DNA from 3 places in the Sessilibacter sp. MAH1 genome. Region 3 is predicted to be linked to each of the others. Evidence: predicted binding sites of a transcription regulator. Region 3 holds the regulator's gene; each other region holds the start of a gene.
The links. The regulator PhoB, encoded in region 3, activates phosphate uptake and scavenging genes when phosphate is short. The targets are predictions, from matches to a motif close to TGTCATAAANNTGTAACA.

Region 1 (11,023 bases), on a different contig from region 3:
TAATTCATTCACGGCAATAATTTTGTATTGGCTATTTAACAACGCAGCTGGTGTTTCTTGTTCGTCGAGTTGCTGCTGTAGTTTTTGCGGTGTTTTCGGCAATGGCATGAGTGTATCCGTGAGCTTAATCTAATCGCATTGAAAATCGTAATCTGAATAAGTTAAAGAGTGGTTATTTTAAATATCTCTATCCAGAACTGGCTATGTCAAAAATGACATAGTTTGCCAGATTCGACAAGGTTTTGATAAAAAGCAAACGTCTGTTTTTTGTGCTAAACAAAAAAGGCCAAATGTGTTGTTTAAAGTGATTCTCGATAAGTTTTTTTTGAAACCTTATTAAAAAACATAACTTATTGAAATTAAATAACTATTTATTTTTCGAGATATTCAAAAAATAGAATATGTGTTTATTTTATGCATTAAAATTCTCTTCAAAACTATTGATTTATATCAACTTTTATTGGAGCGGTAATTGCTCTAACAGACGACGTAAGTCTAATTGAACGACAATTTCGGCACTGTTAGGTCACGAGCATTTCAGAGGTGTTCTCTTGTTCAAAAACTCTTGGTTAACCCAACCTTTAGTTAAAGAGTTGGCCGTTGTTTTAGTCATTAAACTTGTTGTTATTTTTGCCATTAAGTGGATGTTTTTTTCTGATCCGGTGGATGTTAAGTCTCAAGAGTTGGGGATTGAAAGTCACCTTGGAATAGATAAGTCCGAAAGTCAGCCTGAGTAAGTGTCTTTATTGGGGTAGTTATGATTGAAGAATCGGTTGTTAACTTATCGCGGCTACAATTTGCGATTACCGCGTTTTATCATTTTTTATTTGTGCCTTTAACTTTAGGCATGACGTTTATTCTTGCCATTATGGAATCGGTTTACGTTTTGACAGGCAAGCAGATCTATAAGGACATGGTTAAATTCTGGGGAAAACTGTTCGGAATTAATTTTGCGTTAGGTGTTACTACAGGCTTAACCATGGAATTCCAGTTTGGTACCAACTGGGCTTATTACTCACATTACGTCGGTGATATTTTTGGAGCGCCACTGGCCATTGAGGGGCTGATGGCGTTTTTCTTAGAATCTACCTTTATTGGTTTATTCTTTTTCGGCTGGGACCGGCTCACTAAAGTTCAGCATCTTATTGTGACTTGGCTGGTAGCCTTGGGCTCTAATTTATCGGCACTTTGGATTTTGATTGCAAACGGTTGGATGCAAAATCCGGTGGGCGCAGAGTTTAATTACGAAACCATGCGCATGGAAATGGTGAGCTTCAGCGAGATTATTCTAAATCCTGTTGCGCAAGTTAAGTTCGTGCATACCGTATCTGCGGGTTATGTAACTGGAGCCATGTTTGTATTGGCAATTTCTGCCTACTACATGCTTAAAAAACGCGACTTACCGTTCGCCCGCCGGTCGTTTGCTATTGCATCCAGTTTTGGATTAGCGTCGATTTTGTCGGTAATTTTGTTGGGCGACGAGTCGGGCTACGAGCTTGGCGACGTACAAAAAACCAAATTAGCGGCCATTGAGGCTGAGTGGGAGACCCATGAACCACCGGCGGCTTTCACGTTAATTGGTTTTCCGAACGAAGAAACGCAAACAACCGATGCCGCCCTTCAAATCCCTTATTTATTGGGATTAATCGCCACACGTTCGATAACCGAAGAAGTCACTGGTATTAAAGATCTGATTGTTGAACACGAAGATCGAATTCGTTCGGGTATTGGTGCCTACGGATTACTTGAACAACTTCGTGCTGGCGATGAGAGCGAAGAAACCAAAGCCGCTTTTGAAGACGTAAAAGACGATCTTGGTTATGGATTGCTGTTAAAACGCATCCGTGATGACATCGAGAATGCGACTGACGAAGAAATTAAAGCTGCCGCAAAATCTACCATTCCAGCAGTTGCTCCCATGTTCTGGACCTTCCGAATCATGGTGGGTTTAGGCGTATTAATGCTGACCTTAATTGGCCTATCGTTCTATTTTGCCACTCGACACACTGCAGAAAAACAAACCTGGTTGTTAAAAGCCTTGTTGATTTGTTTACCTGCGCCTTGGATTGCTTGTGAGATGGGTTGGTTTGTGGCTGAGTTTGGTCGTCAACCATGGTCAATTGGTGAGGTGTTGCCAACAGCCTTGTCGGCTTCGACTCGATCAGAGGCAGATATTTGGATGAGTCTCACCGGATTTATCGTGTTTTATTCTGGGCTGCTCGTGGTAGAAATGTATTTGATGTTCAAGTTCGCAAGACTTGGCCCAAGTGCGCTACACACCGGACGTTACCATCACGAAATTGAATCCCACGAAGGTGGTGCACCACTAACTAACGCGGGCGCACATTAAGGAGTAAGCCATGTTTGATTATGAGTTATTAAAAATAATTTGGTGGCTGTTGGTGGGTGTTTTATTGATTGGTTTTGCGGTTACCGACGGTTTTGATATGGGCGTTTTAAGCCTGCTAAAAATTGTTGGTAAAACCGATAACGAACGCCGAGTCATGCTAAATACCGTTGGCCCGCACTGGGACGGTAACCAAGTTTGGTTTATTACCGCCGGTGGTGCAATTTTCGCTGCCTGGCCAATTGTTTATGCCGTTGCCTTTAGTGGACTTTATTGGGCGTTATTGTTGGTCTTATTCGCGCTCTTTTTCCGTCCAGTAGGATTTGAGTATCGATCAAAAATTGAAACGGCTCGCTGGCGAAACAATTGGGACTGGTTATTAACCGCAGGTAGTGCAATTCCAGCGTTAGTGTTTGGTGTTGCCTTTGGTAATTTATTTTTAGGATTACCGTTTACCATTGATGCCGATTTACGCTCTTATTACGAAGGTTCTTTTTGGCAGTTATTAAGTCCTTTCGCTATTTTATGCGGATTGGTCAGCGTTATTATGTTAGCAATGCACGGCGCTGTATTTTTGCAAATGCGAACCGAAGACGATGTTTATTTGCGTTCTCGATCGGTAGCGCAAATTACCGCTCTTGCTACATTTGTGTTGTTTATATTGGCGGGTATCTGGGTTTACTTTATGCCCGGTATGGATATCGTCGATATTAAAACGACCGCCGGTGTGGTAACGCCTTTGCAGAAAACCGTGGTTGAGGTCGAGTCTGGATGGTTTGCTAATTACGGTAAATATCCGCTGTTTATGCTTGCGCCTGTAATCGCTCTAGTTTCTTTATTAGCGACTGCATTTTTATCAAAACTGAATAAACCGGGCTTTGCCTTTACGTTTAGCTCTATTGCTATTGCTGGAATTATCTTAACCGCTGCGTTTAGTCTCTTTCCGTTTATTATGCCTTCAAGCATTAATCCGTCGGTAAGTTTGACTATGTGGGATGTTGTCTCAAGCCAAAAAACGCTCAACATTATGCTTTGGGTGGCCATTATTTTTGTGCCAATTGTGTTGAGTTACACCTTGTGGGGTTACTACAAAATGTGGGGTCGTGTTTCAACCAAGTTTGTTGAAGACAACAAATTTGGTACCTACTAGCTTTGAGTACAACTTTTTTGGGTAAGAATTTTCTGGTTAATGGGTTGATGAATTAACCAGAATACAAACATACACCAATACACAACATTAAGTTTTCGAAATGAGTGCCACTCACTTGGTTGAAAACTTAAATAACTGCAAGAAAACAGGTAAATATTATGTGGTATTTTGCTTGGATTTTAGGTGTTCTGTTGGCTTGTTCCTTTGGCATTATCAATGCCCTCTGGTTGGAAGTTAACGAAAACTTAGATCGCGACTCTGATGTAAAAAATTAGGTTTAACGTATGAGCGAATCCGACAGCGGTTTAAAAATCGATAACCAAACCGTTAATAACCAAGGTACTGATAACCAAGAAATTGGTCATCAGTCATACGTTATACGATTTTTTTATGGCGGATTTGCTCGGTTGGTATCGTTTGTATTGGCGATATTATTAGCTGGGGTAGCAATGATTGTTCCCCAGCTTATTGCCGAAGAAGCCCACGAAGTTAATCACAGTTTACTGATGTTAAGTATGCTCGGTATTTCCGGCGGTTTTATTCATGGAGTGGGGTTTGTTCCAAGACACTGGTTTTGGTGGGCTCTGTTCAGCCCATTTGTGGCATGGCCTATCTTGTTTTTATCCATCTATTGGTGGTTCTAACTAGCACTGCATTACCGGTTAAGGTTTTCATAATTTAATGAGACTTACCAAATATCTGATCATATGCTGGAACCCTGATTAACGCTTTTGTGATTTAATCCAAGGGCATAATTCGCAATGCTGTGTACTATTTTTTTTAGTTTCAATCACTTACGGTTTTTGAGATAGTCGGCAATTCTTTTTTACTGCTGAAAATTCGGTGCTAATCAGAGTTTTCTATTGCTAAGATTTCTGGATTAATTTCTTGCTGTTACGCGCAAACTTCGTTTAATAATCTCTCTAAAGGAAACTCTGATTAACCTAGAGTTTCTCGCGACACAAGGATGTGTCGCCAATTTCAAGAACTGTAAGTGATTGAAATTGTGAAGAAATTGGAAATCACATTTTCAATTTCTGCCCTCTGATTAAATCAAGGATGAGTTAATCAGAGGTTCCTAAAGTAACTATTTAACGAATCTTCCTCCCTTGTTTCATATCGTTTCGCAAATATTAACAATTTGTGTTTTAAGTTCGTGGTCAACCTACAAATATCTACTAGACTGATTTAAGTATTGGGATACTTTTGCGTGGCTTGGTTAAATATGAGATTAAAGATTGAGTCGAATATCCCTATTTACCGTATTAAATTTCGACGATGATTTTACATAACCTATGACCGTATCAGTCATTATCTGTGACGACTCTAACATGGCGAGAAAACAGCTGGCGCGCTGCTTGCCAAAAGAATGGGAGGTGTCGATCGACTTTGCTGAAAATGGCTTACAAGCTCTTGATTTAATGCACGACGGCTTGGGTGACATTCTATTTTTAGATTTAACCATGCCGGAGCTCGACGGTTTTGGAACCCTCGCCGAAATTAAAAAGCAATGTATCACCGTCGATGTGATAGTGGTGTCTGGCGATATTCAAGAGGAGGCCAGACGACGGGTTATGGAGCTAGGAGCATTGGATTTTATCCGTAAGCCGTCTACTCCTGATCAAATTGAGAAAGTACTGTTAGACCATAAGCTCTACAAGTTGGCGCCAAAAGCTGCTCTTAATGTTTCTAAAAAGCCGGAAGAGTCAAAATCATCTACCGTTAAAACCGCCAAAAAAGACAGTTTAAGTCTTGCCGATCAAGCAGAAATTTTCGACTGCTATCAAGAAATTACCAACGTAGCCATGGGCCGGGCCGGAGATTTATTAGCACGATTAACCGGCGAGTTTGTAAGTCTACCCATTCCTAAAGTTGCTATGCTTGAGGCCAGTGAGTTATTGATGGCACTTGCCTTTGCCGATGATGATTCTGTGTCGGCTGTGTGTCAGGGGTTTATTAGTCGAGGTATTGCCGGTGAAGCATTACTGTTATTCAGCGACAGTTCTTTCGCTAATATGGCCGAATTAATGAAGCAACCCGGTGAATCAGAATCGGTACAAATTGAAGTCTTAACCGATTTATCTGGCGCATTATTAGGCGCTATTCTAAATGGATTAGGTGAGCAATTAGATTTGTCGTTCAGTCAGGGTTATCCAACCGTTTTAGGACGTCACTCCAGCATTAGTAATTTAATTTCAGCAAATACCGGAAAGTGGACAAAAACACTCACCATTGAAGTTACTTACGTTATCGAAAGTCACGACATTATTTGCGATGTATTGCTGCTGTTTACCGCGGAATCGATGGCGTCTATCAACTCACGTTTATCTTACGTTTTAAGCGACGAATAAATATTACCGATGAAACAAGATAAAAATATGCCTGAAGGCATGGAAAATTGGCACTGGATGATGTACATCCTCCAGACCATCGATGTAGGCCTTGTGGTGGTTGATAAAGATTACCGAATTTGCGTTTGGAATAGCTTTATGGAAAATCACAGTGGCAAGCTCGCTCAAGATGTTAGTAATCGTCCGCTATTTGATATTTTTCCAGAAATACAAAAAGATTGGTTTCAACACAAAATTGATTCAGTGTTTTTGTTGGATAACCGTGCCTACACCATTTGGGAGGAGCGACCTTACGTTTTTAAATTTAAAAATTATCGTCCTATCACCAGTACCGCCGATTTTATGTATCAATACACAACGCTACTGCCCTTAAAATCGGTATCCGGCGAAACTTCTCATGTTGCTATTGTTGTTTACGATGTAACCGATATTGCTGTAAACCGAATGGCTTTAAAAAAGGCCAATAAAACCCTCGAAGAAATTAGCATCACCGATCAAATGACTAGGTTATACAATCGATCTCATTGGGAAAATTGTCTTCTGCAAGAATTCAAAAGACATGCTCGCCACAATGAAATGGCTAGCTTGATAATGTTTGATATAGATCATTTTAAAAAAGTGAACGATACCTACGGTCATCATCCCGGTGATGTTGTCATTAAATCGGTGGCGCAGGAATTGTTAAACAGTAAACGTGATATCGATGTGGCTGGTCGTTACGGTGGTGAAGAGTTTGGGGTAATTCTTGTCGGTGTCGATGCAGAAAAAGCGTATTATTTCGCTGAGCGATTACGAAAAAATATTTCAGAACTTTTAATCGAAGTTGATGATCATAAAATTCGATTCACTATTAGCCTCGGAATCGCAGAAATATCCTCTCAACAAGAATGTCACACGGATTGGATTAAATGCGCAGATGCAGCACTTTATGCGTCAAAACGAGGTGGTAGAAATCGTACGACAATTTTTGTGGAAGGTATGGAGTCTTGATGGATTTGAAAAAATAAATATTATTCTGGTCTGAGTGGTTACTTATCTATAATTAAATAATCCTTTCTGTCTTTGTTTAAAGATATTTTTTTATAAAGAATATCTTCTTCTTTTTTGTGTAATCCTTAATTATTAAATGTCTAATTTTTTAATCGTGTTAATGTTGGCTTTTTTATAATTTAAAAGTCTGTTACATGATGATTTTTTAACACTTAATATTCGAGTTTGTGAATTAGTCCGCGATTTAATTTATTCGAAAAACATTTTTCAATTTTTGCTTGGTACTATCATTAGTAACTTCTAATGAGGCGGGATGAAAAATGAAAAAAACCTTGGGTGTAAGTTTTGTATTGCTGTGTTCTGGAGTTTCCTCAATAGCAACGGCGCAAGTTGCCTATACAGAAGAGACACGAATAAATAGTGGTGGTGGTGAGCTTTCAGGGTTCTTGGGTAGAAATAATGAGGCAACAGGAGACGCTGCAATAGGCGATATTAACCTTGACGGTTATCTCGATATATTTGATGCTAACTCTACGTTATTTGACGCTCCTAACCCGAGTATTCGCTTTAATAATAGCGACGGTAGTGGTTTTACTGAGCAGTTTCTTAATGAAGGTGCGAGCCTCAGTACCTTTGATGCTGATTTAGCCGATTTAAATAATGACGGCTATGTGGATTTAATTCGAGCCGAGTTCGACGGTGATATTCGTCAGGTATCGGTTTACTTAAATCTAAGGCAAGCACCGTGGTTTTCGTTATCAAGCCCGAGTTATCAACTAGAAACAACATTTTGTCCCATTGATATTGATGTTGTTGATGTCAATAAAGATGGTTTTTTGGATTTTGCTATCGGTCAAACCGTTTTGGGTTTTTGTTTTGACAGTGGCACTGGCCGCGCCAATGTGTTGTTAAATAATGGCGATGGTACCTTCAATACTAGCATTCCTGAAATTGTTGCCTATCATGGCGTTTCATCTCACGATGTATTTTTTATTGACGCCAATAATGATGGACATCAAGATTTATTTGTCGTGAATGAAAATGGCCCATCAAAGCTGTATCTTAATTCTGGCGAAAGTCTTCCAGCATTTACCGAAGTAAAAAGTACCTCTTTTAGCGCGGGTTTTTCGGGCGAAGCTGAAGATTTCAACGACGACGGCTTAATGGATATTGTTATCGGTGCCGACGGTGTGACCAACGTTTATATCAATGATCCACAAGCGCTTGGTAATTTTGTGCAGGTGGCAAGCCTACCAAACAGATTCAGTTCTAATGCTTATGATGTTGAATTAGAAGATTTCGATTCGGATGGTGATGTTGATATTGCGACTATTTCAAATAGTTTTGGCAGTCCAACGCTTTGGTTAAATGATGGTGAAGGTTTACCGCTTTTCACTCAACAATTGATAGATCCAGACCGTGATGCATTTGAATTGAATACTATAGATGCTATTGATTTTGATGTTGATGGTGACTTAGATATTTATGTTGCTGGGGGTACTTTCACTCTCAGTCAAGGTTGTTTTGGTTGTGTTTCTAACCAGTTTTATTCTGCAATAACTTTGCCTAACGATTTTTATACTAATTTTGAAAATGGAATTGGCGTTTGGACACAATTGCAAGATGACACCATTGATTGGCGACCACGAACAGCACAGACGTCTTCTGGAAATACCGGTCCATTTCGTGCTGCCACAGGCAGAACCTATTATTATTTTGAAACCTCAACCGGCTCTGCTAATTCTGCGGGTAATACTGCAATTTTAGAATCGCCCGTATTAACTGCGGCTCCAAATCGATATGTGGTTTTTGATTATCATGCCTATGGTGCTGATATTGGCAGTTTACACGTTGATGTTTTGGCCAACGGTACTTTATTTGAAAGTGTATGGTCGGTTTCTGGTCAACAACAATTAGATGAAACCAATCCTTGGCTTACCGCGCGTGTGAACTTGTCGGAATTCATTGGTGATATTCAGGTGCGCATACGTGCAGAAGCTGCTGGTGGTTTTTTGGGTGACATCGCCATTGATAACCTTTCTGTTTTAAATGTACCACCTAATATTCCTTCTGTAACAACCATCAATGTTCTTTTTGACGATGTCGGTCTAGGTGATTTTATCGGTTTGGGTGATTTAGTTGCTGTAATAGATGGGCAGAGTGAATTCATTTGTACCTTAGCCGATAATCCAGGCGGATGTATAGGCAGTGTTGTTGCTCCTGTAGGTACGCCATTTGATTTAGTGGTAGAAGTTCCAGAGGAAGCAATTCCTTTTATTTCCAGTTTTTGGGATGGCTGTGATTCAACAGAAGGTGGCTTTATTTGTAACGTAACGGCCAACGGTTTGATTTTAAATTTAACGTATTTTCAGTTTTAAACTTTAAACACCTTTGATTAACTTATTTATGAATGTATCAAAATTCAGTAATTCGAAAATGAGATACTGATAAAAGTATCAAAATTATTTGAGTAATTTTTAAGAGTTTTAAATTTCAAACCTCCAATTTAATTTTATCGTTAATTGGAGGTTTTTTTATTCTTCTTCGATTTAACCAGCGATGGCATTTTGGAGATAAAAAATGTTGTCTTGCAATTGCCGATACTGCTGGCAGTAAATATTGTTGATTGACCCTTCTTTAAATATATCTCCTATAATTTTTCTTTCATATAAGCGTAACAACTAAGTCATTGTGGCGTAACCTCACTTTTGTACTCTCTGGCGCAGAATTACTCGTGCTGTTTAATTCAAAAAAATAATTAGCAAATAGCAGTTGATCGTGATTTGCAGATACCTTATCCCGATAGGAGAACAGAATGTTTGAGAGGAACAAGCTTTCTAGCTTTATCCGCAAAGCTTTGTTGGTTGGTCTTCCGGCTCTTGTGTTGGCGGCCTGTGATGGCGACGACGGACGTGACGGTGCTAACGGCGCCAATGGCCAAGACGGAGCCAATGCTGCAGTTGCGGTGCAAGGTTTTGTGCAAGATGGCCCGGTAGCGGGCGGTAGCATTTATGTTTTTAATCGCGCCAACATTGAAGCTGCACTAGCCGCTGCCGATGCCGCCGAAATTGCCGGCACCTCTCGTGCCGCTGCGCTTGCCGCTGCAAGCCCAATTGCTACCTTAGAGAATCGCAATCTTGCCGATGGTGAAAATTTCTTGTTAAACCTATCGGCAGAAAATGCAGGCCAAGCCGTATTTTTAGTCTTCGACAACGAAGGCGCTATTGATACGACCTTCAATGATTTGCCGATCAACATGGAATCTATTGCCATTGTTGCCGAGTCTGGTCAGACCCAACAGATCAACGTCAACCCATTTAGCTCTGCCATTACGCAATTGGTCATCGCGCAAACCACCTCTGATGCCACGGTTGCCGATATCGAAGTGGCGTTGAACTCATCGATTCAAAACGTGGTTGATGCTACCGATGGCGATCTGCCAGAAGGTTCTAACCCAATCACCGGTTTGGATTCCGATCTACTTGCTCAAGCCTCTTCTGAACTTGGTGAATTTGTTCGTGTCGGCGCATCAGTGGTAACTGGTGCTAGCGACACGGCGGTGAATTTTTCTCGCGAAGAAATTTTATTGGCGTATGCACTAGACGCAGCCGATGGCGTTATTGATGCCGCAATTCCATCCATTATTTCTGTGGTGCCAACGTTCTCTGGTGGAACTAGCGCATCAGATATTCTTAACGCATTTCCTGCTATTACTTTGGCCGCGGATAACGTCGTTACACCAGCCGGACAAGCCACTGCCTCGCGCAGTCCACTGCATTCGGCCGCGCAACATTTAGAGTTGGCCGCGGGCTTACAAGCCGAATTTTTAACGCGTAATGTCGCGCACAATGCCGACCAGTTTGCGTTGTTCCCGGCAGAAAATCCTACCCATCAAATTTGGTGTATTGAGGGCAATGTTGAGGTTCTAGATACCGCGACTGGCCAACGTAATCCAGCGGTTCAGCGTGTCTCTTTAAGTGACGGTAGCGTTGAAACAATCTTAAGCGGTATGGATCGCTGCGACGGTATTCGCGCCACACCTTGGGGTACCGTGATTGCCACAGAAGAAACCGTTGACGGCTCTGTGTACGAAATTTTAAATCCGCTTTCTACCAGTAACATAACCATAACTAATCGTGGTGGCGCCGGTGAAGCTGCAACTATTATCGACGCTTCGGGTGCAGA
Region 2 (11,023 bases), on a different contig from region 3:
ACCGCGAGCTAACCACCGATCAATGGATTTCCGTGTTTGAGCAAGCGCGAAAGCTTGGGGCGGTACAATTGGGCTTTTCAGGTGGCGAGCCTTTGGTACGCCAAGACTTAAGCGAATTAATCTCCGCCGCACGAGGCATGGGTTATTACACAAACCTAATTACCTCGGGCGTGGGTTTAAACGAAACCAAAATAGAATCGTTTAAAAAAGCTGGATTAGATCATATTCAAGTAAGTTTTCAGGCCAGCGACGAAAGCGTTAACAACATGCTGGCAGGCTCGCACAAAGCCTTCCAACAAAAGCTCGCCATGGCAAAAGAAGTGAAAGCCAATGGCTATCCCATGGTTTTAAATTTTGTCACCCACCGCCACAATATCGACAAAATTGATCGAATTATCGAGCTGTGTATTGAGCTGCAAGCCGATTACGTAGAATTGGCGACCTGCCAATATTATGGATGGGCCTTTGAAAACCGCCAAAGCTTAATGCCAACCAAAGCGCAATTAGAACGTGCTGAAGCCATTACCAATCAATACCGCGAAAAGCTTATTCAAGAAAAAAATCCAATGAAGCTTATTTTCGTGACTCCAGATTATTACGAAGAGCGGCCCAAAGCGTGTATGAATGGTTGGGGACAAATATTTTTAACGGTTGCACCCGACGGCCAAGCATTACCTTGCCACAGCGCGAGAATGCTACCCATTGAATATCCAAACGTTTTAGATCATTCCCTTGAATACATCTGGAACGAATCACCGGGCTTTAACAAGTTCCGCGGCTATTCTTGGATGAAAGAGCCTTGTGCGTCTTGCGACGAAAAAGAAAAAGACTTTGGTGGCTGTCGTTGCCAAGCGTATATGTTGACAGGAGAAGCAGAGAATACGGACCCTGTTTGCGCAAAATCACCAGAACACAAACAAATTATTGCCGCGCGTAACGAGGCAGAATTACCGGTACAAAACAAGTTTATTTATCGTAACGAGAGAAACTCGAAAGACTACGTGACTGAAAATAATCTTCTGATCGCTACCGACTCATCATTGGATGAGTAATTATCAAGTTAAAAGTCTGTTGATTCTGATCGACAGACTTTTAACTCACCGCTTTCCGCTTTATTCTTTTTATTCTTTCAATTCCCTTCATTCTTCTAACTCTTCAAGATCACATACACGGCGATATTGACTCTTCAAAAATACTGTTTAGGAACCTCTGATTAACTCTTCCATGATTTAGTCGTAGGACAAAAATTGAACATGCGATTTCTAATTTCTTCATAACTTCAATTACTTACCGTTCTTGAAATTAGCGACATCAATAATATGTAAATTTGTCAGGCGTCAATAAACGTTTCAATTTAACATCAGACATCTGAAACAGTTTTAGAAACCGATAACGAAAAAGATGCTTATTTAATATTGAAGCGTATTTATCAGAAACTGCTAAAACAAAAAATCAGCTGAAATTTCACTTAAGAATTCTGTATTACAGCCGATAAAAGACTTGCAAGAGTGGGATCAAGACACCAACGTAAAATCTTAACAAGCCAAACATTCTTATTAAAAATGTTGAGAAAATATCTAAGAACGATAAAGACCGCGTTATTTATACACTACAATGCGCCTTTGTCTGAGATATTTAAGCAATTCCGCTTGGGTGCTAGTATTTTTTTTGTTGGCATGGTTGGCGTATACGCAGCCAAACAAATTCCTTCGTCATTAACCCAAGAAGCTCTCTTGGCAATTTCACTTCTTACCGTTTCAATCGGTTTTTTAATCGCAATTTTGGCTCATATCAGAATGACGATTTCTAGAATTTTGCGTTTTATTACCGGAGGCTCTGATTAACTCATCCTTGATTTAATCAGATATTTTTAAGGTTAATCCGGCAATTTTTTTAAACTGTAAATATCGTATCGACTAGACCGCCCCAGCTGTTGAGTATTGGGTTTTACGCTCGCCAAAAACGGGGCAATTTTAGGTCTTTTCACCACCACGCGATATAACGCGGCTTGTAAAGCAAGCTCTAGCAGTTGATCGCTATCTTCATCGTTTCCCACTAACGAATGGAAAAATTGCATTTCTTTTTTTACCGAGGCACTTTTTTTTCGCTCAGGAAACATTGGGTCCAAATAAACGACATCGTATTTTTCATTGCAACTGATCTTAGCTGTGAGTATTTCGATGGCATTTCCAGTCTGTAATGAAATTCTCCGGGCAATTTCAGCAACCTCAAAAGAATCACTGCAACGCGCTCGCTCAAGACCATCGTTTAATAATTCAAAGACTACAGGATGGCGCTCTATTAACGTTAAAGAGGCTCCAAGACTTGCCAACACGAATGCGTCACCACCAAGACCTGCCGTGCAATCACAAATGTGTATATCGGATTTTGTTTTATTAAAACCAACCGCTTTAGCAATTAACTGCCCTTTTCCACCACCAAAAAGTCTACGGTGATTGGCAGCCCCCACTTCAAAATTCACAATGACAGGATTTACTTTTTTAGCGGCTAAATTCTCTAATACCAAGCCTTGCTCGGTATATCTTAATAAAAAGTCGGTCTCTTCTGAAAACGCGCCTAGGTCTTTTTCTTCTATTAAAGAAACTTTTAATCGTGCAGCAAGCGCTTCAGACTCAGAAAGAAAAGCCTTATTTGCTAAAACCTTATAATCGCTAAAACCTCGAACGTTCAACCAATGCTCCAATTTTATACATTTAGTAAAAAAACTATGTTTTTGTAACCATTTTGCAACAATAATCTTGAAAAATTTACCTATGCCTACCTATTTTTTATTTCATCTCTAAATATCATGCTCAAAAAAATTCTTGCAGTTCTGCTCGCAACATTAAGCCTATGCGCATCGCTTGTACCTTATCAAGCACTGGCGCAAACACAAAGCTCAAAACCCAATCTACTCTTTAAAATGACTGGCTCCAATACCATTGGCGCTCAATTGGCTCCAGAATTGGTTAAGGCTTTTTTGGAAGAAAAAGAATTCATCCAAGTTCGAATCGAACCCAGTAAGATCGATAACGAATATACTGTTTTAGCCCTGAATCCTTCGACCGGTCAATATTCATCGGTTGAAATTGCTGCCCATGGTTCTAGCACGGGTTTTAAAGCTCTACAGAATTTAAAAACCGATATCGCAATGGCTTCGCGCAGCATTAAAGAGTCTGAACTACAAGCTTTACGCGTGTTAGGTGATCTGGAAAGCTTCGAGTCCGAGCACGTTATTGCCATTGACGGTTTGGCGATCATCGTTCATCCCAAAAACCCAATAAATGAATTAACCATTACGCAAATCGCCGAAATTTTCAGCGGAAAAATTAACAATTGGTCACAAGTTGGCGGTAAAGATCAACCTATTTCAATACACGCTCGTGACAATCAATCTGGTACCTGGGACACCTTTAAATCACTGGTGTTAATGGACGATTATACCTTGTCAAACAATGCATTACGGTATGAGTCGAACGATCAACTGTCTGCCATGGTAGCTCGCAACGAATACGCCATTGGCTTTGTTGGATTAGCCTCCGTGAATAAGGCTAAGGCCTTGGGGGTATCGGATCATGAAACTAATTCGATACCACCACAACAAATCACCGTTGCAACAGAAGATTATCCCTTGTCACGGCGCTTGTTCTTATACACTCCACAAACTCAGCAAAAATCTATCGTCAAAGAGTTTTTAAATTTTGTGCAAAGCACTCGCGGACAACTCATTGTGGGGGATATAGGTTTCGTTTCGCAAACCCCCATTGCGATTCACGTAGATAAACATCAAGGACCGGACGATTACCTGAAAATTACCGAAAATGCACAACGCCTTTCCGTTAATATTCGATTTAACGAAGGCAGCTCACTGTTGGATAATAAAGCGAAACACGACATTCAGAGACTGGTCGATTTAATGTCACTGCCAGAATATCAAAATAAAGAACTCTTACTGGTGGGGTTTGGTGACGCAAAGCAAACGCCAACGCGTGCAACGGTGTTGTCCAAACTCAGAGCAATTGCGGTAAAGTCAAGGCTGCACGAAAACGGGATTCAAGTTGCGCCCGTAACCGGATTTGGCCACTTTAATCCTGTGGTTTCAAACGATGGCGAAAGAAAATTAAAAAATCAAAGAGTTGAAGTTTGGCTGATTTAATTTCTCTATTCTCTGATGAATTCTAACCTCTGATTAATTCTAGGATGCGTTAATCAGAGATTACTCTGGTTTTTCAGCAAGCTACCCATAAGGAATTTGAGGCTTCAAAGAAGAAATTGTTTTTATTTCGATCAAATTTACCTTTCAGTTCTCGTTAACGAGCCAATCCGAGTTCTCAATCCAAGCTCTATAGCCATAGATTTTTCTCTGAGCAAGAAGCCGAAAAGTCGATTTTGTAGACTAACTTTGAGGTGTGGCAGCGTGACTTTCTGGCTCTGCTTGCAATTCAAAGTTTTGACACGAGCTAACCACAAAAAACTTGTCGTACTGTTGATCTGCATTCAGCTGTAACTTGACAAGGTATCGGTTATTTTTACGGAGGATAATCGGGCAGACCGAAAAAGGCACATCGATAATAAAATTCTCCGGCACCTGTTCAATCCTGCCATCAACCAGAGCTAAACGGGTGAAATAATAACGAACCGCCTCAGCGGCAAACACGCCACTGGACGATAACGAGGTATTGACCTGATTGATGGCGTTATCAAGCTCGGCAAGAATAACGGTGTTATAGGCCTCTAAAGGCTCAGGTGACTGCTGGTCAACTGAGTTAGAATCACCCTGCGCAGACGTTATATCCGCGGAATTTTCCGTATCATTATCTTGAGCCTTCACCGTTGCAAGTGGACTTAAAGCCACGCAACCGACGATAAACACTATTCCCAGCTGAACGAAAGATTGTTTAACCCGTGTCTTCAAGTGGTACATCCCTAAGTACATAAAACTCTCTCGAATCTCTCAAAAGATAACTGGATAAAGACCATAGACTCCATGATCTACGCTTAAGTTTAAAATTCACATCATTGAACCGGTCAATAATACCAAAGCGTCTTATCAAACAAGCATAGGTTGTTATTTTTATTCCCATAAATCGTAGAAAATATGAGCAATCTAGAGCCCATCCAGCGTATCTATTTAAACTCTCGTTGAAATATAGGTAGCCGCAGAAAATACAATTGTTGCTGTCATAAATCAAAGTAAACTAAAGCGAGCTCAATCAAAAAGACGAGTGTCTTTACTTTTGTTGGAACCCTAACTTTAGTAGGATTACTTAACAGCATTCGAGAAAAGGCGAGTTTATGATCAATTCATGCATCGGTTTATGCCAACAATACCTAAAGCGCAAAATTGCTCTCGTATATAGGCCAGTCATAGGCTTTGCCGTAATCGCCGCGATGGCTCTTTCTGGTTGCCAGAATTACGAAGTAACCCTAAATGAAAAAGAGGTTTACACGCCGCCGCAAGTTATTACCGCTCTAGAATTTGACGATGCAGCCTTAGAAAACTGTATTAGCCTATTTATTGAAGAAAATGGCGTAACCGAATATGGACAGTTAAGTAACTTGGTGTGTACACACGCAGGCATTGAAAACTTGAAAGGAATTAATCGCTTCAGAAAACTTAAGCAAATTAATTTAGCCGATAATCAAATTAAAGACCTAGCGCCATTGCAAGGTTTGAGCAGTCTCGAAAAACTTTCGATTAAAAATAATCAAATTAAAGATGTACAAACCTTATTAAACTTACCCAAATTGCAGTACTTAGACTTATCCGGTAACGATCAGGTATTGTGCGAAGATGTGAAATTACTAGAGCGTGTGGCGGGTATAGTAGTGATTGCGCCGGAGCATTGCCAATAAACACACTGGCAAAAAAATTTAAGTTATCGGGTCATTTAAGATCAAGCAAGGCGAAAATTCAGCAAAGAATCAATTGCTAACATTAAAAAGCGCTTCCAGCTGAGCGCTTTTTAATGTGTTAATCCGAGTACATCAGTTCGTGAACTCGTAATTCCAAGAACAACTCATTGCACACAAAGGATGAATAAACCAATCCGACTAAAAATTAAATAAAGGTATTACTAAAAAATTTGAGTATCTAAAGAACCGGTAAACATTAAACCTACGATATTGCGTTGCTGATGCATTACCTTCATCTTTACCGGATTATCGTTAACAACCCCAGATACTTTTCTGAAGACGACACTAACTTCTGTTCCTACCGGTGGCTTGACATCGACATCGAGCATTACAGAAGCGCCGCCATCGGAGATATCTTTAGCGTAGCCAACCATGGTGCCAAACGTTGGATGCGTCAACTCAACCCGAATTGACGTAGGACGTCTTTCAAACCGACGACGTTCGTCCATTCATTAACTCCTTCTATCTTGTATTCACGGACATCAGATTCAAAAAAAGAAAAGCGGTAGCAAATGCTTTATGAATCGACGTTAAATAATAACATGTTGAATGAGTAATTTCGCTGTAAGAACTAAAGAGAATAAATTTTTTAAAAAAATACCAACACTCTAGCGACTAAAACCCACAATAAGCATAGCAAAAGACCTATAAACCGCGTGTTAGATCATCGATTTAATCACTATTTATTTGGAAAGGGTTTTTGTTTAACGCTTATTTACTACTGTTGGCTCCAGTTTTACGATTATTTATAAAAGGATTAACCCTGAGCTTCTAACACCCAACGGTGTTTATTAATCTCGAAAACGATAAGTAATTGAAATTACAACAAAATCAGAACCAGTATTTACTATTTCTATCTTGAATTAAATCGTTAGAAAGTTAATCGCTGTTTTTTAAAAATACATCGATCAATTCTTGGAGCCATTATCAACATCTACGAACCCAACAGGATGACGTTTATAACTCGCATACTAGGAAGCCAATATTCAAAATATTCTGAATACGCCATAAAATATTGTGAAATGCAGAGAAATATCGATTAACTCAAGAACCTCTGATTAACTCTGCCATGATTTAATCAGAGAGCAGAAATTGATAATGTAATTTCCAATTTTTTCACGATTTCAACCACTTACCGTACGTAGATTTGGTATTTTTAAAGCAGCTCGCAGACCTTCTCGTTCGAAAATAGATTGTGGCGAACAAAGAATAAACGTTAGTTCAAGTCTAACCAGTGAAAACCCTGATCTTGGCAGGCGTAATAAAGTGTTTCGAGTTGATTTTGCCAAGCACTAAACTGCTGCTCGACAATATCTAGCGAATTATTTTGCTGAGAAATGTGTGCAATAACCACATGACGGAGCTGATCTGAAAAAATACGCGCCAAAAAGTTCTCAGCCTGCGCATTACTCAAATGCCCCCAATTACCCGCAACGCGCTTTTTTAAACTGTAAGGATAAGGGCCTTGGGCCAACATCTGTGGATCATGATTGGCCTCTAAGACCAGTGCATGGCAATTCTGATAATGAAAGATCACATGCTCGGAAATACTGCCAAGATCGGTTAGAACACCTAACCGAAAATCTTGGTATTGAAAAATAAACTGAGCAGGCTCTCTGGCATCATGGGGCACGGCAACGGGAGTGACAAATACGTCACCTATTTGGAACGACTGATAACCCTCAATCGTTTGAACCGTTGGAACCTCGCCAAGCTTGCCGGTAACGAGAGTACCGGGGGTTAAATAGACGGGTAATTTGTACTTGCGAGCTAAGGGGCCAACACCTTTGATATGGTCACCATGTTCATGAGTAACCAGAACCGCGGTAAGATCAGAGGGTTTTAAGTCCAAGCGCTCTAAGCGAGCTACCGTTTCTTTAACGGTAAAGCCACAGTCTATGAGCAGTTTGGTTTCGCCTGCGGTAACAACAAGGCCATTGCCTTTGCTACCGCTGCCTAAGCTTGCAAATCTCAAGAATCTATCCTTAGAGATCGTTAAATAAGGTTATTCCTAATGGCGCTTAACAACTGCTTGGCCTGTGCTTCGTCGATTCTGCGAGCGTAACCGTCACGAATGAAGACGTGAACTTCGTCGGCAGATTCACGAACAACCACTAAATACCCAGGAACATTTTTAAGCGGTGTTGTTTCTCTTGAGATGACATCTTTAAACAAAGAATCTCTTTCATTGGAGGCAGGTAAATTCTCCAGCACCTCAACAACGGTATAGGGCGAGGTCGGTCCGGCGTTTTTATCTACGCCAGAGAATAAACCGCCAACAGCGCGAATGCCGTTGCCAATCCATGAGCCTTTATTATCTTTAGGTTTTTGATATTGAGAGTAGAAAACACCCTTGTTACTGTCACGTCCCCAAAGATAGAAGCCTTCCTCTTCTAGCGCATGGTTCACACTGGCCCAGGCGCGTAGGTAGCTAATTTTCATCTTTAAGATAGGTTCTTCTGACTCGGTATAGCCAAGAACCACTTTATGTTCACCACCAATGGTTTGCGCTAGTAACGAAGACGAAGAACGCTCTAAATTACTGGCCAATACACTCGAAAGCTCGTCAATCATCCATGCTTCTCGGGAATCGTCGGTAGAGGATTTCGGCCAAGGTAAGTTTGCTTCTGGCGTTTGGTTAGAAGGGACTTGGCTGTGCAACACATGAATTTCAGCACTTTCTGGCTGAATACCGGTTTCGATGCGCAACTGAAAACGGTCGAAATGCTCTTTATCGTCGGAAAACTGCAACCACGTAGTTTCTATTAAACCATCAGTGGCATCTGTATAGGCAACAGGAAGATCTTTATCACCCAAAAATTCACGTACCTGCGGCCAAACTTCCGATGGTGAATTTGAAACGAAAATCCACTGCCGACCGGAGAGCTTTTGAATCTTTACGGTATCTTCAAGAACAGAACTTGATAGTGGAATTGGGCGAGGCGCTACAAAGACTTGGGTGTAATCGTAGGTTGAATCTTCAATATTGGGAACCACATAAATTTCGGACAATCTTGGGTTTTTCTGATCGTGGTCTGGTGCAAGTGGAGGAATCTCTTCCGCTTTTAGATATTCGTCACCGCGATTACGAAAAAACCCATCTTTGCCAAAGAAGGTTCCACAACCAGTGAGAAGACAGAGAGATGACGCAAGAACTACAACAGGAAAAGACTTAACCATGAAAGTACAAACAACGTGAAATTAATAGAGCTGGATGTATGACACCCAGCATGCAAAAAAACTCAATGAGATTTATAACGCGCCAGCGTTTTTAAGAGCATCGCGTAACGGCTGATGGAACTGATCAGCAAGATTGGTTAATGGTAGACGAATACCGTGACCAATTTTACCCATTTCGGCAACGGCCCACTTAACAGGAATTGGGTTAGACTCAAGGAATAAAGCCTGATGCAATGGCATTAAACTTTCGTTCAGTGCCCGCGCTTGCTCGGCCTGCCCTGACATCGCGAGAGCGCACAACTTTGCCATCTGATCAGGCACTACGTTGGCGGTAACACTAATGTTACCGTGACCACCAGCAATCATTAACTCAACCGCGGTTGCATCGTCACCGGAATACACCAAAAAGTCTTTACCAACCTGCGCCATAAGGTCGATCGCGCGAGGCACATCGCCAGTCGCTTCTTTAATACCAATAATGTTGGCCACTTTTGACAAGCGAACAACCGTTTCGGTTTTCATATCAACAGCGGTACGACCAGGAACGTTGTACAGAATTTGTGGAATCGCCACAGACTTAGCAATCATTGAATAATGCTGAAATAAACCTTCTTGAGTAGGTTTATTGTAGTAAGGCGTTACCGATAAACACGCATCTGCACCAGCTTCTTTAGCGGCTTTGCTCAACTCGATGGCTTCAGCGGTAGCATTTGCACCGGTACCAGCAATAACAGGAATGCGACCGTTTACTTGATTAACAATCTTAGCGATAACTTCACCGTGCTCTGCAACAGTTAAGGTTGCAGACTCACCGGTAGTGCCCACAGCAACAATGGAATCAGTGCCCTTTTCTACATGCCACTCAACCAACTCTTGCAACGATTTCCAATCTACTTGGCCATCGGCGGTCATGGGAGTAACTAGGGCTACAATGCTTCCTTTAATCATTACTGTGTCTCACTTAACTTGAAAAGTCGCTAATGGTACTTAGCTCATAAACCGGGCACAAGTTCTAACTCAAGAATTTTTTTTCACACCCTTGCTGTATGTTCCATACAAAGGCTCTGCTCCGGGCGGGCGAGTTTTAAACCGGCGATGAACCCACAAATATTGCTCTGGATATTTTCTAACTTGCGCTTCAATAAGATCGTTGACGCGCTGAATATCAGCCATTTCATCGTCGCTCGGGAAGTTTTCTAACGGCGGTGAGATCTCAACTTGGCAACGGCCGTCATCATCACGGCGATGAAAAATAGGCACAACCGGTACCTTGCCTAAATGCGCCAAGCGCGGCGTGGCGGTAATGGTTGCCGCCGGGATGCCAAAAAATGTGGCGAACACACCCTGTTTTATGCCGTAATCTTGATCGGGTGCGTACCAAAGAATTCTGCCAGAACGCATCACTTTAACCGCACCGCGAAGATCAGAACGATCAATCATTTTGCAATCGGAATTATGGCGACCGCGCGCTTTGCGTTGCACATGATCAAATACCGGATTTTTGTGGGCTCGGTACATCATATCGATTTTGGTGAAATACGGATTCACCACGGCACTCATGGTTTCAATGGTGGTATTGTGCATACTCAGCATCAAGGCACCACCCTCAAGGTTTTCGAGATATTCTAAGCCCGTAACATCACCAACATTTTTCAATCGCCAATGGGGTTGAAACCAACACATGCCCATTTCAAGACCGTTCATAGCGGTATGGAACAGGTTTTTTCTAAGCAACTGTTCGATTTCTTCGGGGCTTTTCTCAGGAAAGCACAACTGCAAATTTCTTTGCGCAATAAAACAACGACGCTTGGCAAATTTACGCGTAAAAAACGCCATAACATGGCCAATGCCTCTTAAAACCGGCAGCGGCAATTGTGAAAATAATTTCCACAATCCAATAAGAAACCATGTTTTCCAATATTTGGGG
Region 3 (11,023 bases):
TCATGGCATCGGCTGTGATTGCTGTTTTGGCTAAAGTACTGTGGCTTAATGCTGCAAGAACTGCTGCGCCAGCGAGGTAAAGGCTTTGGCGTAATACCTTAAAGGATTGTCGACATTGAACAGCTAGTTGCATTCGTTCACTCCAAATTCTTTCTATTTTTTAAGATGCATTAACAACGCGGAACGGTTATTAACGTGATTGCTTAAAGAGACGAACAATTTAGCGAACTACACCGAGGATTACTTTGATTAAATCAGCAGTGAGTTAACTAGAGATTTAAAAGCTTAAATAACCTTGGCTAACGGCGTAGCGAATTAACATGGCGGTGCACATAAAAACAATTAAAGCCCGAATATAAACGGCTTTAATGCTGACTAAAAAATGCGAACCCAACCAAGAGCCAATAACTTGCCCAACAATCATTAATGCTCCAATTATCCAAACGACTTTTCCTAAACTGATAAAAATAATTAACGAGGCAAAGTTGCTGGCAAAATTTAAAGGCTTAGCCATCATGCTGGCTTTCACTAAATCTTTTCCGGCACCAAGCACATTGGCAAGCGCAAAAAAAGAACCCGTACCCGGGCCAAAAAATCCGTCGTAAAAACCAATGCTGGGAATAACGCCGTTTTTATAGGATTTTAGAGAAATTTTAGGTTCTGTTGTTTGTTGCGGTGTGGGCGAAATTAAAAAATAAATGGCAATTAAAAATAAAACGATGGGAATAATAAACGAGAGCGATTTTGCATTGATGAATTGAATGGCAATGGCACCAATAAGGGCGCCTAAAAAAGCAGTAATAATAAGTGGTTTTGTCTCGCGCCAATCGAGCTTGCCTTTACGAATTAACAACCACGTTGATGTCGCTAGGCCAACAGTGCCTTGAAGCTTGTTGGTGCCCATGGCAACCAACGGTGGTAAACCAAATAAAAATAACGCCGGTAAGCTGATTAGGCCACCGCCACCTGCAAGAGTGTTGATAAATCCCGAGACTAACGCCGAAACAAACAGCAGTAATACGCCATCAAGAGGAAGGGCCAGTACATCCACGTAAATACATCCAATCAAAAAGTTTGTGGATTATACCGTGGTATAAATGGATTTGATGCCTGAGAGTTTAACGTATTTATTCTCGATTGTTGGCGAGGCGTTAGAGGGTTCCTGAATAACAATTTCCTATAGGAACTTCTGATTAACTCATCCATGATTTAATCAGAAGACAGAAATTGAAAATGCGATTTCCAATTTCTTCACAATTTCAATCACTTACCGTTCTTGAAATTGGCGACACATCCTTGTGTCGCGAGAAACCCTGGTTAATCAGAGTTTCCTATAGAAAATTGCCTGTTAGTAGATTGGTAAATGTAAGCACTTTTTAAAAGCTGGTTTTAAAAGACTCGCATAAAAAATATCAGCAATAAAACATATCAGCAATAAAACATCGCACTATTCTTGTGGAGATACTGTTAGGGAAAAAGTCATGTTGGATAGTGATCAACAATACGCGTTTCGCCAAATTGCGTTTGCAGCGCTTTTGCGCGAGCCGCCTGAGCATCGCCTTCTTTCACGTTCTGTGTTCTTTCAAAGCAGCGTTTAATTAATGCTGCGTCGCGTTGCGTTACTGCGCCGTCGTATTGTTCTAAAAGCACTTGCACAAGGTTGAGGTTTAAGCCCGGATGGTTGGGAAATATCGCCAGCGCCTCTTGGAAGACGCGCGTGGCTTGGCGATAGTCTTTATTTTGATAAGCGCTGATCCCCAATTTGGTCAGCGAGGCAACTTTTTCTTTGGAGCCTTGGGTAACCGGTGTGGCTGCGGCGCGCTCTATTTTTGCCAACACTTTAGACTCACCGGCAAACTCCGCGGCCATGGCATGAAGATGATCTTCGGCCTCTTCGGTTTCACCGGCGTCTTGCAAGGCTTGCACGTAATCAAGATGACAATCGGCGTCGTCGGATGCGTTGTGGCGAAACAGTTGTCGGGCTTCGTGATTGCTTTTCTCAGCCGTTGGTTTGTTCATTGCCTGCTCTAAACTCGATAAAATCAGGCCGCCTTTGAGCTGTACATCAAGATCATCGGGATTGTCTTTGAGTTTACGAGTGAGAATTTTGCGCGCCTTTTCGGCTTGTTCGTAAGACTCCTTTGTGGATGAGTCGCGGGCCCAATGGGCGGCTTTGCGAGCAAAGTTATACACGTCCGATTCGTCTTCGTGAATACTGTTCATGCCCCACTTAATGGCGTGCTGAAAACTTCGTGTGCTGGTTTTGACGTCGCCGTTGGCTTCGGCGATTTCGGCCAATTTACGATGTCGCAACACCGATTTTGGCGACAACTTACAAGCATGTTCGATTTCTTCTTGGGCTTTATCGATATCCGAGCGCGACAAATGTACCCGAGCTAACAGGTCTCGGGCCTCAACGTAGCGTTGATCGTGGGCGAGCACTTTTTGCAGAATAATTTCCGCTTGATCCATGGCGCCAAGCTCAACCAAGGTTTCGGCTAAACCCAGCATGGCCCAAGGCAGCGGTCGCTGTTCAACAATGCTTTCGTAGTGCTCGCGGGATTTATGCAGTTCACCCAGTAAGAATAAAATCCGGCCTTTGATGCGCTCTATTTCAAACGCAAACTTAGCACCGCTGGCGAGCATTTTTTCGCAGACTTCAATGGCTTCGCGGTAGTTTTTTTCGGCGAAGAGTTTTTTGATCGGCAGTAAGGCTTCGTGTTTGATCAAGACTCGATCGAGCCTCAGGCAAAATTGCTTGGGCGTAAAGGGTTTGGCAACGTAGTCATCCGGCTGGCTTTCTATGGCGCCGAGCACCATTTCGCGAGAGGTTTCTGCGGTGATCATGACAAACAGGCCCACGGGAGTGAGCAGCTTTTTAGCGCGCAGCGCTTCAAGCAATTGCTGGCCATCTTGGCTGCGGCCCAGATTGTAGTCGCAGATGATCAAGCTATATGGACGGGATCTACACATCGACATCGCCTCCTGCGCGTTAGCGGCGGTATCGATTCTGGCGATGCCTTGAGTACTGATCATGCGCTTCATGGCGCCGCGCATTTCGGGCATGTCGTCAACAATTAAGCAGTTGTGACGCTCATAGAGCTTAATCAGTTCGAGTTTGGTTATTAGGGTCAAAGCGGTCTCTGGGTCAATTGCGTCTAACTAAAGAAGATTCCCATTAATTAAGAATCTTCTAGAAGTTTAGATGAAATTGATCGCTTAGCTTTTATTCCTGTTTGAAAGGTAGCATTTCTGTGGTTTCTGCCATGTATTGCTCAATGCCTGGCTTTTCGCGTCGTAAAAAATCGCGAATGGCTTCGTCGAATCGACTGTCTGCCAACCAGTGATTTGACCAGGTGGCGGTTGGTGTAAAGCCGCGCTGGATCTTGTGTTCGCCCTGTGCACCGGGATCAAAACATTGAATGCCCTGCTCTATGGCGTATTCGATACCTTGGTAGTAGCAGGCTTCAAAGTGCAGCGAATCGTACTCATCGCGACACCCCCAATAGCGACCAAAAAGATGCGTGCTACTTTTAAAACACAAAGCCGCCGCGACCAGTTTGTCGTTGGTGTAGGCTTGAACCATCATCAGGTTTTCGGGCATGGTTCTACCCAGAGTTTGAAAGAAATCTCCGGTTAGATAGCCATCATGGCCGCTGCGTTTTAGATAGGTAAGGCGGTAGAACTCGTAGAATTTGCGCCATTGCGCTTCGGTAATGTCTCTGCCTTCACAGCGTATCAAGGTGACGTTTTGAGACTCAACCTTCTGGCGCTCTTTTTTAAGGTTTTTACGCTTACGGCTGGCAAATGTCGCTAAAAAGTCGTCAAAATCTCTGAAATCTTGATTATACCAATGAAACTGGCAGCCTTGGCGCAAGGCAAATCCCGACTGCTCTAAATGGCTTGCCGCCTTGATATCACTGAACAAACAATGCCACGACGACGCGCCTATTTTTGCAGCCTGGTCGGTGATCACTTCTGCCATTTGAGTCATTAACGTTTGTTGCTGTTGTTCGTCGAGATGATTGGCAAAGCAAAAACGTGGGCCGGTAGCCGGTGTAAAAGGAATAGCACTTAACAGCTTTGGATAGTAATGCAGGCCGTTGCGGTGGTAGGCGTCGGCCCATGCCCAATCAAATACGTATTCGCCATAGGAATGGCCTTTAACAAACAGTGGCAGCAAAGCGATCAGTTGATCTCCTTGGTAAACCGTTAGGTGAAAAGGTTGCCAGCCGGATTCGGCGGTGGTTGCGCCACTGCTTTCTAAGGCGTGTAAGAATTCATGTCTTAAAAATGGATAATCACCACCGGCGACGCGATTCCAGTCGTTGGCGTCAACATCGGTAACACTGGTTACAAACTTAAAATCCATACAAATTATCCAAGCGCAGGTTCGATGTGATACTGGGTTTAACGCTGCGAGCGTTAATGCCATTTTCGCGAGTTGCGAAAGCTATGCCGTAGGGCTTATCAAACTAGAACTGGGACGAGAGTTCAACCGATAGTTGCAAAACACTGTTTTCGAAATTGTGTTTTCGAAATTGTGTTTTCAAAACTGTGCTTTCTGAAATCCAGAGTCGGTACGACTTCTGAAATTAACGATGTTATTCGCTATCGTTTAACGATGACGGGCGGTGTTCTTGAACGACGCGATCCAGACGGAAGCTACAGGTAAATGTGCTGCCGTGGTTGATTCGACTGGTAATTTCAAGAAGGGCTTGGTGACGTGATAATACGTGCTTAACAATGGCCAGCCCTAAACCGGTGCCGCCGGTGTCTAGGCTGCGGCTGGCGTCAACGCGATAAAAGCGTTCGGTAAGTCTGGGAATGTGGCGCGCTTCAATACCTATGCCGTGGTCTTCAATGGCGATATGACCGCCGCCTTCATCAACGTAAGCGTGCAGAATGATTTGGCTTTTGGCCGGTGAATAACGCACGGCGTTGTACACCAAGTTAGAAATACAACTGCGTAGCTCTTCGATAACGCCAATCAACAAAAAGTCTTCGTCGGCGTCGATTTCAAACTGATGAGCCTTGTCGCCACTGAGGTCTTGGGCGTCGTGGACGATGCTTTGCAGCAAATCGGCGACGTTAATTTTTGTCTCTCGCAGGCTGCTGTCGTCGGTTTCAAGGCGTGTCAAAGTCAGCAGATCTTCAATGATCAAGGTCATGCGTTTCGATTGCTGTTCCATTTGGCTGATGGCTTTTTGCCAAACACCGGGCAGCGAATCGGCATTATCGGCCATGGTTTCTAAGTAACCCCGCACCACTGTCAGCGGTGTACGCAGTTCGTGAGAAACGTTACCGATAAAGTCTTTGCGCATTTGTTCAAGCTTTTGCAGCCGTGAAATATCGCGCACCACCATCAGGTAGTCGCCTTGGCCGTAGCGGTTGATTTGAAAACTTAAGAATTGATCGCTATCGGTGGCCGACGGCATGGTTAGCGGTTCTGAGTAATCTTCGGCTTCGAGGTAGCGCACAAAGCGCGGCGAGCGCAGGTAGTTAACGATGGGTTTGCCGTGATCGCCCGGTTGTAGGCCGATCAGTCGCCGGGCACTTTGGTTCCACCATTGAATGGACGCTTGGTCGTCTAAAATAATCACCGCGTCCTTGAGTGCGGCGGTAGTTTCTTGCACCCGAAGAATCAGTGATTGTAAGCGGTGCTTTTCTTTGTTGTGCCTTTCGCGATTGTTGGAGACCTGGTAATAAACCTCCTCCCAAAAGCCGGTGGCATTGGGCACCTGGCCGATACTGCGAGTGGTTAGCCAACGCTCAAGCTTGCGCATGTTGTACAGCGTCCAAGCGCCGTACAACACATTGGCCAGCAATAAGGTATACAGTGGATAACCAATGACGAGACCAAGTACAGCCGCAACTGCGATAGCGACTAAAAATTGCCGAAATTCAGATACAAAGCCACGATGCACGAGTGATCTCGAGTGATAGGTTTACGACATTAAAGCTCAAGTATAAGCGATTTATCTTAAGCTTTTTCGGTGACTTTGATGGAAAAACGGTAACCGGTGCCACGCACGGTTTGAATAAAGCGGTCGTGGTCGTCTTGAGTTAAGGCTTTACGCAGGCGACGAATGTGAACGTCAACGGTGCGTTCTTCCACATAGACGTTGCCGCCCCAAACGTGGTCAAGCAGTTGGCCGCGAGTGTACACACGTTCTTGGTGGGTTAAGAAGAACTCCAGCAAGCGGTATTCGGTTGGACCCATATCGATGGGTTTCTCGTTGATGGTAACGCGGTGGCTTACCGGGTCGAGTACTAGGCCTTCGACCGAAATTGGGCCACTGGTAGAGGCAGAGTCGGTGCGACGTAAAACTGCTTTTAAGCGAGCGACCAGCTCTCTGGGTGAGAAGGGCTTGGTGATGTAGTCATCAGCGCCGACTTCTAAACCTTGTACCTTGTTGTCTTCCTCGCCTTTAGCGGTAAGCATGATGATTGGAATTTGCGAAGTAACCTCATCGCGCTTGAGGCGACGAGCTAATTCGATACCGCTGGTGCCAGGTAACATCCAATCGAGCAGAATCAAATCTGGCTTTTCATCCACAATCAGGGTGTGTGCCGTCTGCGCATCCATGGCTTCAAGGCATTTATAATCCGCCATTTCAAGTGCTACACGCAGCATATCTCGAATGGAGGATTCATCGTCTACGATCAAAATTGTTTTATCGGCCATGGTTGCACACCGGAATTGTGAATTTAAGGAGGCGTTTTAAGCTGGGTGCATTTAATAAAGGTTTTGTTTCGCTTTTATGACAATCATAGCAATTGGTTGTGATAAATCTGTAATTTGTGTGAAACACACAGGTATATTGGCGAAAACTGTCTAATGAGTTAGTAATTGCCGCAGAATTCATAAGGTTTAGGGCATAAAAATCGTAATGCTTAGATGCCTAAATTTTTAAATGCCTAAATTTTTAAATGCCTAAATTTTTAAATGCTTAAAGCAAATAATCAGCCGCGATCGCCACGAATAAAACCACACCCACCCACTGATTATTCTTAAACGCCTTGAAACATTGCTCCCGCTCGCGATTGCGAATCAAATATTGCTGATACACAAACAAACCCGCGCAAATGGCCACGCCAATGGAATAAATCCAACCCAATTTGGCGTTATCACCGATCAGTATCATGCCGAATAGCGTCAGCACTTGTAGACACCCAGTAATAACCTTGTCCATATCGCCAAACAATACCGCGGTGGATTTCACGCCAATTTTTAAGTCGTCATCGCGATCGACCATGGCGTAGAAGGTATCGTAGGCAATCACCCAGAGCAGATTGGTAAAGTAAATGACCCAAGCGGTTTTTGGCAACGTGTTGGTTTCAGCCGTAAATACCATGGGAATTCCCCAAGAGAATGCAGCACCTAATACGACCTGTGGCATATGCGTGTAGCGCTTGGCAAATGGATAAGCACTGGCGAGTAGTAATGCCGCAAATGACAGCGCAATGGTTTGCCAATTGGTCAGAATCACTAACGCAAAGGCCAAAGCACACAAGGCTATAAAAAGGAACAGTGCATTGCCTTCCGATAGTCTTCCAGCCGCCAGCGGACGTTGGTTGGTACGCTTAACCTTGCCATCAAAGTTGCGGTCGGCGTAATCGTTGATAACGCATCCGGCGGAGCGCATCACAAAGACGCCGAGGGTAAAAATAATTAGGGTGCTGACGCTGGGCTCGCCTTCTGAAGCAATCCAAAGCGCCCAATAAACCGGCCAGAGCAACAATAGACTGCCCACCGGTTTATCCATTCGCATCAATTTTAGGTAGTCGTTCCAGTCGCCGGATTTTGGGGTTACGTATTTCTCAAGATTCATTAATGGCTCGACAAACTTCTTTGGCTATAACTCAAATCGTTAAAATTTGGCTTAAAAACAGGTGGTAAATCAATTTGGCTGCGATCTTACGGCCTTAGCGGCTTGATAAAGCCATAATTTCGACTAAAAAGAAAGCCAGAGGTGTTTAAAGTGCGCGACAAAGCGAGTTATTTAGTTAGGGATTTCTTAACTTGTTTTGAGCGTTGCTGTGGTTTTGAAGAAAGATTTAACAATTACAACAACAGAGAAATCATTCGCCATGCATAAAACTGAATTGGTCAACGCCGTCGCCGAAAGTGCCAACATCACCAAAGAAAAGGCACATGACATCATTTCCACCATTCTCGATGAAATCACCAACGCATTAAGTCGCAACGAGTCGGTTAATATTTTGGGTTTTGGATCGTTTAATCCCAAAACACGAGCCGCTCGCACTGGGCGCAGTCCTGCGACCGGTGAGCCAATCGAAATCACCGCCAGTAACAGCGTGTCTTTTAAGCCCGGAAAACAATTGAAAGATCTAGTCAATCAAGCATCTTCATAGCCGTTCGCGAGTTTTCTTTGCAAAGATCGACGCCACAAAAAAGCCCTCAGATGAGGGCTTTTGGTTATTTGCAAACTGCGATTAATGGCTGAGTTCGTTGGCGATGGTTTCTAGCTCTAGGGCGGATTCAATAATGTTATCGAGGGTTTCGTCTAAATCGGTTTGAGTCAAATGCACGCGGGCGAGCATTTCTGGCGACAGTGGCTGTTTGGGGCCGTCCGCTAAGCCTCTTAAGCACAAGATGCGATGGGAGATGTACAAAAGATTGGCGTAGATGGCGTGCTCACCGTCGTAATCGGGGTTGTCTTGGTGACGTAATGCGGTTACAACCTCCTGCGGCATATTCCACAAATCCATCAACCAAGAGCTTAATTGCTGGCGACTGACGCCAATTTGCTGCTTTTCTACCACCGAGTCATCTACGTGCGGATTGGCATCCCACGATTTGCATAGGCGGTCGAAATACGGTGGAAAGACGTCGGCAATAATCAAATAACCGAAGTTATGAAGTAAGCCAGAAAGATACGCTAGACCAAAACCGGGGCGATGTGGTCGGTCAATGGCCGTGACTAACCCTTCCATGGTGGCGGCCATATAAACCGCGGTGCGCCAGTAGGTTTGTGAGCCGTGTGGGCCTCTGGGAGGAATATCAAGAGTTCGACTCAGAGCAATTCCCAGAGCGAGATTGAGCACCATGTCGAAGCCTAAAACGCGCACTATAGCATCGTGAATTGAGCGAATTTTTCCGGGAGCCGAGTAATAAGGCGATGATGCCCAGCTAACGACTTGCGCGGCGAGGCTGGGGTCGGTTTCAACAATAGACGACAGGTCGCTGATGTCTGCATCCGGGTCTACCCTTAATTTGATGATGCGCTGGGCAGTTTCTGGTAGCGGCGGCATCTCAAGGGTGTCTTCAAGGCGCTGTTTGATGCGAAGTGCGGTGAATTTAGAGACTGACTGCTTAATGTCGGCCACGTCGTTATCGGTGGACATCAAGCCCTGCTCAATTTGAGCAATAGGAATGGCGATATCTAAGCTCGAAGCCTTGTGGGCCATCAACTGATCGAGAGCTTCGTTATCGATCTCAAGCAAATGTGGCGACTTACCGGCGTCCAACAAGATAGGTTCTTGAGCTTTGGTAAGGCGCTCATCAATGACCGTTTCTAAACCACTGATGTTTGGGATCGCTGGAATGCCATCGAGATTCTTCGAGCTGATGTAGTTTTCAACTTCTTTAGCGTCAACTGCGTGCAAATTGCGGCTGGTCAATTGGCAAAGACGCTGTAGATCTAGTAGGCAGTTCGCTGGCACCACCACCAACAACTTACCGCGCTCATCTTCCAATAAAATAGAGCGCGCTGCGTTACTGTCTCGCAGATGGTGGTCGCGGTAATGGTTGGCTGTTGCTGTATCGTTGCTGTATGTGGTCATGGTGTAATTTATCTGCTTGGTGTCCAAGAGTTTTTTAACATTACTTGGGAATTGCACCTCAGTTCCTCGGCTTTATTCTTATAGCTTGAATGTTTACCTATCGATCACGGCTTCAGCTGCCTGCGCAATCTGATTGAGATCAGCGGTGTCCTGCAAATCTAAGTGTAGTTCACTGCTCAGAGATGGCCTTTGAATTTGATGGATTTCTGCCAAATGCTTGTAAAATTGCGTGTGGGTAAAACTTGGCTTACCCAAGTCTTCGCAGTGCTGCAGCGGCGCTTTGCTAATTTCAATAACGGCAAGTGATAGAAATCGTGAAGAAATTGGTAATCGAATTTTCGATTTTGAAGTTCGAGTAAGTCGAAGATGGCTGACGTAAACCGTGACTTCGCTAGACGTCGGCAAACTGCTGACGATGACCCAGCCAACGCTCGATAATGGCGTGGGCCGCGCGAGGATTTTCTTTTTGCAGGGTTTCGCCAATTTCTACTGCTTTGGCGAGCAAGTCTTGGTGGGTATCGAGATTGGCGACGCGAAATTGCACATCACCGGTTTGACGTGTTCCTAACACCTCGCCGGGGCCACGAATTTTTAGGTCTTCTTCGGCGATCACAAAGCCGTCGTTGGTGCTGCGCATAATGTCTAAACGTTTGCGTGCAACCTTGGATAAAGGCTTCTGATACAGCAATACGCAGGAGCTTTCGGCCTCGCCGCGCCCAACTCGACCGCGCAATTGATGCAACTGGGCCAAGCCTAAGCGTTCGGGATTTTCAATCACCATCAGGCTAGCATTTGGCACATCCACGCCAACTTCAATGACCGTTGTCGCCACCAGTAAATCGAGTTGATGCTGCTTGAACGCCTGCATCTGCTCGTCTTTTTCGGCACTGCTTAGGCGGCCGTGAACCAGGCCAATTTTTAGATGGCTAAGCGCTTCGCAGAGCATCTCCCATGTTGCTTGCGCGGCCTGGGCTTGTAGGGTTTCTGAGTCTTCAATCAGTGTGCACACCCAATAGGCCTGACGACCGCTTTCGCAGGCCTGGCCGATTCGCTCAATGACGCTGTCGCGACGATTCTGAGCAATGACGGCGGTAGTAACGGGTTTTCGGCCTGGCGGTAATTCGTCAATGCTGGAAATATCAATATTCGTGTAAAAACTCATTGCCAAGGTTCTTGGAATGGGGGTGGCGGTGAGCGACAGTTGGTGTGCCGA

Region 1: ACYQ28_RS12280 (alkaline phosphatase PhoX) is a predicted target of PhoB. The motif match lies at 9,501-9,518, and genes of this name have one in related genera.
Region 2: ACYQ28_RS11850 (substrate-binding domain-containing protein) is a predicted target of PhoB. The motif match lies at 2,736-2,753, and genes of this name have one in related genera.

What each region holds. Positions count from the first base shown of each region.
Region 1 covers NZ_BAAGIC010000011.1:107,963-118,985, forward strand. Annotated here, with positions in the region: gene ACYQ28_RS12235 (sigma-54 interaction domain-containing protein) at 1-108, opposite strand, end outside; gene cydP (cytochrome oxidase putative small subunit CydP) at 552-737, shown strand; gene ACYQ28_RS12245 (cytochrome ubiquinol oxidase subunit I) at 758-2,350, shown strand; gene cydB (cytochrome d ubiquinol oxidase subunit II) at 2,361-3,497, shown strand; gene cydX (cytochrome bd-I oxidase subunit CydX) at 3,656-3,772, shown strand; gene ACYQ28_RS12260 (cyd operon YbgE family protein) at 3,782-4,141, shown strand; gene ACYQ28_RS12265 (response regulator) at 4,793-5,848, shown strand; gene ACYQ28_RS12270 (GGDEF domain-containing protein) at 5,858-6,838, shown strand; gene ACYQ28_RS12275 (FG-GAP-like repeat-containing protein) at 7,159-9,216, shown strand; gene ACYQ28_RS12280 (alkaline phosphatase PhoX) at 9,654-11,023, shown strand, end outside.
Region 2 covers NZ_BAAGIC010000011.1:4,355-15,377, reverse strand. Annotated here, with positions in the region: gene pqqE (pyrroloquinoline quinone biosynthesis protein PqqE) at 1-1,052, shown strand, start outside; gene ACYQ28_RS11860 (hypothetical protein) at 1,650-1,844, shown strand; gene ACYQ28_RS11855 (class I SAM-dependent methyltransferase) at 1,877-2,692, opposite strand; gene ACYQ28_RS11850 (substrate-binding domain-containing protein) at 2,810-4,156, shown strand; gene ACYQ28_RS11845 (hypothetical protein) at 4,397-4,915, opposite strand; gene ACYQ28_RS11840 (leucine-rich repeat domain-containing protein) at 5,296-5,856, shown strand; gene ACYQ28_RS11835 (PilZ domain-containing protein) at 6,078-6,365, opposite strand; gene ACYQ28_RS11830 (MBL fold metallo-hydrolase) at 7,133-7,891, opposite strand; gene bamC (outer membrane protein assembly factor BamC) at 7,912-9,096, opposite strand; gene dapA (4-hydroxy-tetrahydrodipicolinate synthase) at 9,169-10,044, opposite strand; gene lpxL (LpxL/LpxP family Kdo(2)-lipid IV(A) lauroyl/palmitoleoyl acyltransferase) at 10,114-11,023, opposite strand, start outside.
Region 3 covers NZ_BAAGIC010000005.1:125,135-136,157, reverse strand. Annotated here, with positions in the region: gene ACYQ28_RS07080 (Xaa-Pro dipeptidase) at 1-133, opposite strand, end outside; gene ACYQ28_RS07075 (TSUP family transporter) at 278-1,051, opposite strand; gene ACYQ28_RS07070 (tetratricopeptide repeat protein) at 1,480-3,135, opposite strand; gene ACYQ28_RS07065 (GNAT family N-acetyltransferase) at 3,227-4,372, opposite strand; gene phoR (phosphate regulon sensor histidine kinase PhoR) at 4,605-5,927, opposite strand; gene phoB (phosphate regulon transcriptional regulator PhoB) at 5,984-6,688, opposite strand; gene ubiA (4-hydroxybenzoate octaprenyltransferase) at 6,954-7,835, opposite strand; gene ACYQ28_RS07045 (HU family DNA-binding protein) at 8,095-8,379, shown strand; gene ACYQ28_RS07040 (HDOD domain-containing protein) at 8,461-9,810, opposite strand; gene ACYQ28_RS07035 (hypothetical protein) at 9,904-10,215, opposite strand; gene recG (ATP-dependent DNA helicase RecG) at 10,202-11,023, opposite strand, start outside.